One region of the Mesorhizobium sp. WSM4983 genome, then DNA from elsewhere that is predicted to be linked to it. Evidence: predicted binding sites of a transcription regulator. Region 1 holds the regulator's gene; the other holds the start of a gene.

Region 1 (3,414 bases):
CAGCGTCACCGCCTTCATCGGACCTTCGGGCTGCGGAAAGTCGACGCTGCTGCGCGTGCTCAACCGCATCTACGAGCTCTACCCGAAGCAGAGCGCCGAAGGCCAGGTGCTGCTCGACGGCAAGAACATCCTCGACCGTTCGCAGGACCTCAACCTGCTCAGGACCAAGATCGGCATGGTGTTCCAGAAGCCGACGCCGTTCCCGATGTCGATCTACGAGAACATCGCCTTCGGCGTCAGGCTGTATGAGAAGATAAGCAAGGCCGAGATGGACAATCGCGTCGAACAGGCGCTGAAGCGCGCCGCGCTGTGGAACGAGGTCAAGGACAAGCTCAACGCCAGTGGCCAGAGCCTTTCGGGCGGCCAGCAGCAGCGGCTCTGCATCGCCCGCACCGTGGCGGTGAAGCCGGAGGTCATCCTGCTCGACGAGCCGGCATCGGCACTCGATCCGCTCTCGACCGCCAAGATCGAGGAGCTGATCGACGAGCTGCAGGCCGACTACACGATCGTGATCGTCACCCACAACATGCAGCAGGCGGCGCGCGTGTCGCGGCAGACGGCGTTCATGTATCTCGGCGAGCTGATCGAATTCGACCGGACCGAGAAGATCTTCACCTCGCCCCGCGAGAAGCGCACGCAGGACTACATCACCGGCCGCTTCGGCTGAGTTCATACGAGGACATAACCATGGCCCATACGGTCGCTTCCTTCGACGAGGATCTGAGGCAGATCAGCCAGCTTATCCGCGACATGGGCGATCTTGCCGGCTCGATGGTCGGCGCGTCGACCAAGGCTCTGCTGAATTCCGACAACGCGCTGGCGCAGCGCGTGGTCTCCGACGATGCCATCATGGACGCGCGCCAACGCGAGCTCGACGATCGCGCCATCACGCTGATTGCCAAACGCCAGCCGATGGCCGACGACCTGCGCAGCGTCGTTGGCGCCATCCGCATGGCCGGCGATCTCGAGCGCATTGGCGACCTTGCCAAGAACATCGCTAAGCGCGTCGGCTCGGTCGGCGTCAGCGCCGCGCCGCGCGACCTTTCGCACTCCATCGATTCGATGGCGCAGCTGGTGCTGATCCAGGTGCAGGGCGTGATCGAGGAATACGCGGCCGGCGACGCCACGGCGCTCGCCAAGCTCCGCAACGACGACGAGCGCATCGACGTCAAATACACCGCCGTCTTCCGCGAGCTCCTGACCTACATGATGGAGGATCCGCGCAACATCACGGCTTGCACGCATCTGTTGTTCTGCGCCAAGAATCTGGAGCGCATCGGCGACCACGTCACCAACATCGCCGAGAACGCCTACTATGTGCTGACCGGCACGCAATTGCCCGCGAATCGTCCTAAGCAGGACGAGACGACGATGTCGGCGCCGGCGGCCTGACAGCGAAGGTGCCTGCTATATGATCGCGCCACGCATCATGGTGGTGGAGGACGAGGAACCGCTGGGGGTGCTGCTCCGCTACAACCTCGAATCCGAGGGCTATCAGGTCGAGGTGGTGACCCGCGGCGACGAGGCCGAGATCCGCCTGCAGGAGAATGTACCCGACCTTCTGGTGCTCGACTGGATGGTGCCGGCGGTGTCCGGCATCGAGCTTTGCCGGCGCCTCAGGATGCGGCCCGAGACCGAACGCCTGCCGATCATCATGCTGACCGCGCGCGGCGAGGAAAGCGACAGGGTGCGCGGCCTCTCGACCGGCGCCGACGACTATCTGGTCAAGCCGTTCTCGACGCCGGAATTCATGGCCAGGGTCAAGGCGCTGCTGCGCCGCGCCAAGCCGGAGGTGCTGTCCAGCGTGCTCAAGGTCGGCGACATCGTGCTCGATCGCGAATCGCATCGCGTCTACCGCAAGAAGAGCGAGATCCGGCTCGGCCCGACCGAGTTCAGGCTGCTGGAATTCATGATGCGGCATCCCGGCCGGGTGTTCTCGCGCAGCCAGCTGCTCGACAATGTATGGGGCGAGACGATCTATATCGACGAGCGCACCGTGGACGTGCATGTCGGACGCCTGCGCAAGGCGGTCAACAACGGCCGGATGCCGGACGTCATACGTACCATCCGTGGGGCGGGCTACGCGATCAGGGAAGATTAGATCCAGGGCACCGAAGGTCTGACGGGTTCTATCTGCGCTGGCGGGTTATCGAGACGCTGGTGCTTCGCCGTCCACGGGCGGAGCACGAAGCGTCGCGACGCGCGCAGACCCGACGATCCACGCGACTTCCACGCGCCGCGGCGGTGCAGAAATTCTGCTCCGCTCATCCGACGATTGAGGTAATGGCATGGATTCCAGGGTCTCCGCGACGGAGCTTCGCTCCTGCTCCGCCCTGGAATGACGAAGCTGCGGGGCCTTCGCTAATCTCCGGCGTCTGCAGGACGCACAGAAGACAACGATCGCTATCGAAGCTGCTCAGGCCACGTTCTTGCCCGCTCTTGCCTGCACGCCCGGGGCGAAAATCTCCTGGTCGACGAAGGTCAGCGCGCGCACGGCGCAGCCTTCGCGGATCAGCGGCAATTCGTTCGGCTCGGTATCGAAGGAGATCGAATTTGAATGCTGGCCGCCGGCGGTCTGGGCGATCGCCTCGCGCAGCGCCGGCTCGATCAGGTCGAAGGCGGCGGCGCTGACGCCGACCATGGCGACCGGCGCCGGGTCGATCAGCGCGAACAGGCTGCCGAGGCCGAAGCCCAGCGCCTCCCCGGCCCGGCGATAGGCCTCGCGCTCCGGGCCATCTGTCTCGCGCGCCTTGGCGGCGAGCGCCCGCATGTCGGCGTCGCCGACATCGATCGGCTCGGCGTCCTCGCTCATCTTCATGGCGCTGCGCCAGATGGCGTAGTTGCCGGCATAGGCCTCGACGCAGCCGCGGCGTCCGCAACGGCAAAGCGCGCCGCTCGGACGATGGATCATGTGGCCGAACTCGCCGCCGGACGAATGTGTGCCGGTGAACAGCTCGCCCTTCAGCACCAGGCCCATGCCGATGCCGTGCGAGAGCAGAATGGCGATGAAATTGTCGCGATAGCGGTGGGGATCGCGCCACTGCAGCGCCACAGCCATCATGTTGCAGTCGTTTTCCATGGTGGCCGGAATGCCGAATTCCTTTTCCAGGATGTCGGCGAAGGGAATGTCGGTCAGCGGCGTGATCGGCGACCATAGCATGGCGCGGGCATGGGAATCGGTGATGCCCTGGATGCCCATGGCGATGCGGGCGACGCTGCCGACGTCGAGGTCCGGATCGTCCAGCCGGCGCCGCACGATCGCCAAGCATTCGCCGATCAGCTCGTTGCGCGGTATGGTGAGCGTATCGAGGCGGCGCTGCTCCTCGGCGATGACCTGACCCGCATAATCAATAACGGCGACCGAGAGGAAATTGAGCGACAGCACCACCGTTACCACCGCCGCCGCCTCCGGCT
Region 2 (3,414 bases), on a different contig from region 1:
CCGCGCGCGGATTGGCGGCGTCGACCTGATCGGCCTTGCGCTTGGAATTGTTGGTCAGCATGACATAGACCTTGCCGTTGCCGGCATTGGGCTGGATGTCTTCCGGCCGGTCCATCTTGGTGGCGCCGAGCAGGTCGGCGGCGCGACGCGTCTCGATCAGAACGTCGGCCTGGCTGGCGAAACCGTTTTCCGCCGTCAGCGGACCTTCGCCGAACACGATCGGCATCCATTCGACCGAGCCGTCCTCGGCGAATTTGGCGACATGCAGTGTGCCCTCGTCGAGCAGGTTCATGTTGGCGGCGCGGTCGTTCGGATTGAACGTGCCTTTGGTGACGAATTTGTAGACATAGTCGAAGCGCTCGTCGTCGCCGAGATAGAAGACGACGCGGCCATCCTTGGTCACGATCGATTCGGCGCCTTCATGCTTGAAGCGACCCATGGCGGTTCGCTTCCTCGGCACCGAATTGGGGTCATTGACGTCGACCTCGACGACCCAGCCGAAGCGGTTGGGCTCGTTCGGTTCCTTGGCGAGGTTGAAGCGATCGTAATGCGCGCCCCATTCATAGGCGCCCTCCGGAATGCCGAGACGCTTGTAGTTGGCGGCCTCCTTGTGGCCTTCCGGCAGCTCGCCCGAGAAATAGCCGTGGATGTTCTCCTCGGCCATCACATAGGTGCCCCAGGGCGTGACGCCGCCGGCACAGTTGTTGAGGGTGCCGAAGACCTTGGTGCCAGACGGGTCGGCATTGGTCTTGACGCGATCATGGCCGGCTACCGGACCGGACAGCGCCATTTCGGTGGTGGACATGATGCGGCGGTTGAGCTTGCCGTCACGCACCACCTGCCATTTGCCGCCCTCCTTGCGGATCTCGACGATGCTGCCGCCGTGCGCCGCCATCTCGACATCGACCTGCTCCTTGCTGAGCGGCGCCACTTCGGCGGCCTTCTTGCCGTCCTTGTCGACGATCTTGACGATGCCGGGGAACATCAGATGCGGGTTGGTGTATTCGTGGTTGACGACCAGCAGGCCATGCTCGGCCGAGCCATCGATCGGGATATAACCGATATAGTCGTTGTTGTAGCCGAACTGTCTTGCCTGGGCTCCGGCCGTTTGTTTTGCCGGGTCGAATTCCGGCGAATCGGTAAACAGCGGGTCGCCCCAGCGCAAGAGCACGTCGGCATCGTAGCCCGGCGCGACGTGGTGCTTGTCGTCGATGCCGGCCTCGAGCTCGTCGAATTTGAAGGCCGAGACCTCGGCGGCGCGCGCCTCGTCTGCCGCGACGAGCGCCAGCGGGCTCACGGTGGCGGCGATGGCCGAGACAGCCAGCGAACCCCTGAGGAAGTCGCGGCGCGAGAAGCGCGCGGCGATGATCTCGCCCATCGTGCGGTTGTCGGTAGGATTGACGGGCGGGCCGTCATTCTCCTCGAGCTGGCTGGTACGGAAGCGAATCTCAGGTTGGGTCATGGGCTGTCCTCTGGCTCTTGAGGTGGCTGGAACGGGTAACCGGTCGATCCCTATAGGCGCCCGATCACATTTTCGTGACATCAGCCCCATTGAGCAATGCCAATTTGCCGGCTGATGACTGTTCGCCCACGCATTGGCGCCACACGAGGCCCACAACACACGGCGAGCAGACTCCCGAGCGCGCTCGGCGCAAGGACGCCAACCATGGCTGCGGGGCTTGCCTTGCGAGATTCCGCCTTCGATCCCGTCGCACCGTAGCTTGCCCGACGCCATCAGCTTGACGGCTTCGCGCGCTTCGGAAACAAAAGCGGCGAGCGGCGCGGCGAAGGCCGCTTCGGGAGGGATGAACGTGAGTCTCTGGGGACTGGCGCAGCTTGGCGTTTCGACTGTGATTTTCCTGCTGGCCGCGATGGCGGCCAAACAATGGGGATTGGCGCCGAGTCTCGGCAAGATCGTGCTGACGCTGGCGCTCTATTCCGCCGGCAATCTGATCATGCTCAGGCTGATCCGCGAATTCGGCATGTCGGTGTCGTTCAGCCTGTCGGCAGTGATCCAGCTGGTCTCAGTCAATATCGTGGCGCTGGTCTTCTTTGGAGAGCGCCTCAACACTTTCCAAGCGACAGGCGTCGTGCTGGCGATCGCGGCCGTCGCGCTGATCACGCTCGGACCCTATATGCAGCGGCTGTAATTGGAGCAGGCCCGGCATGAAATCGACCGCCAAGGCGCTGCTCAACAGAATAGAATTCCCGGTGCTTGCGGCCGGGCTGGCCATCGCCTGCGGGCTATGGGGCCTGGTGGAACTCATGGGCGTGGCGCGCGCCACGACTCCGCATGCGTTGGACACGGAAATCCTGCTCGCCTTCCGCCATGCCGGGCAGCCGGACAGCCCGATCGGTCCGCTTTGGCTGCAAGGCGCGGTGCGCGATATCACCGCGCTCGGCAGCACCAGCGTGCTGGTGCTGATCACGACTGCGGTGATCGTCTATTTTCTGCTGATGCGCCGACCGGCGACCGCACTGTTCGTGTTCGTTTCGGTGGCGGGCGGTCAGGCGGCGTCCAGCCTGCTCAAGTTCGAGGTCGACCGGCCCCGCCCCGATCTCGTCTCGCATCTCGTCAACGAGACCTCGCTCTCCTTTCCGAGCGGCCATGCGATGCTGTCGGCGGTGACCTATCTCACGCTGGGCTCGCTCGCCGCGCGTTTCCTACCGAACCGCAGGACGAAGATCTTCGTGCTCGGCCTCGCCGTGCTCACCACGGTGCTGGTCGGAACCAGCCGCGTCTATCTCGGCGTGCATTGGCCGTCCGACGTGCTTGCCGGCTGGTGCGCCGGCTTTGCCTGGGCCATGTTGTGCTGGCTTGCAGCGCGCCTGCTGCAGCGGCGCAAAGTGGTGGCGGACAGCGAATGAGTACTCATGTTTCAACTGTTTGTTATGATGCTTGAAACATCATGATCTTTGGATTATCCATTGATACTGCAGACTCAGACAGGGGTTCTGGCCGATGATCACTGCCGCGCAGATGCGCGCCGCGAGGGCGTTGGCCGGTATCGACCAGAAAACGCTCGCCGAGCGCGCCGGGGTTTCGCTTCCGACCATCCAACGCATGGAAGCGAGTGAAGGTGTCGTCAGAGGCGTGGTCGATACGCTGATGAAGGTCATCCAGGGACTCGACGAGGCCGGGGTGGAGCTGATCGGCGAGAACCAGGCCAGCGAGCGCGGCGGCAGGGGCGTGCGTCTCAAGCCTGCCACGCCGCAGAACTCCCAAGGCTGAGCCGCACAAGAAAGTCGCGACGGCGACCGCCGACAGCCCTGCCGACGATCCCGCCGCCCTTACGGAGCGGAAGGCAGTCCATGGATCAGGTCCGGCGGTCAATCCACCCCCAGGCGCGGCCGTCCTTTGCCGAGCTGTTCACGCCCAAGCTGGTCACGGTGCTGCGCGAAGGCTACACGCTG

What was found. The regulator PhoB, encoded in region 1, activates phosphate uptake and scavenging genes when phosphate is short. The targets are predictions, from matches to a motif close to TGTCATNNANCTGTCAT.
Region 2: the regulator PhoB is predicted to act here: its motif matches at 1,526-1,542, upstream of P9254_RS13320 (PhoX family protein).

The regions. Positions count from the first base shown of each region.
Region 1 is NZ_JARTVM010000002.1:528,783-532,196, reverse strand. It holds gene pstB (phosphate ABC transporter ATP-binding protein PstB) at 1-667, shown strand, start outside; gene phoU (phosphate signaling complex protein PhoU) at 688-1,392, shown strand; gene phoB (phosphate regulon transcriptional regulator PhoB) at 1,412-2,101, shown strand; gene P9254_RS09815 (ROK family transcriptional regulator) at 2,417-3,414, opposite strand, start outside.
Region 2 is NZ_JARTVM010000003.1:499,412-502,825, forward strand. It holds gene P9254_RS13320 (PhoX family protein) at 1-1,462, opposite strand, end outside; gene P9254_RS13325 (hypothetical protein) at 1,812-2,150, shown strand; gene P9254_RS13330 (phosphatase PAP2 family protein) at 2,167-2,868, shown strand; gene P9254_RS13335 (helix-turn-helix domain-containing protein) at 2,963-3,232, shown strand; gene P9254_RS13340 (SulP family inorganic anion transporter) at 3,313-3,414, shown strand, end outside.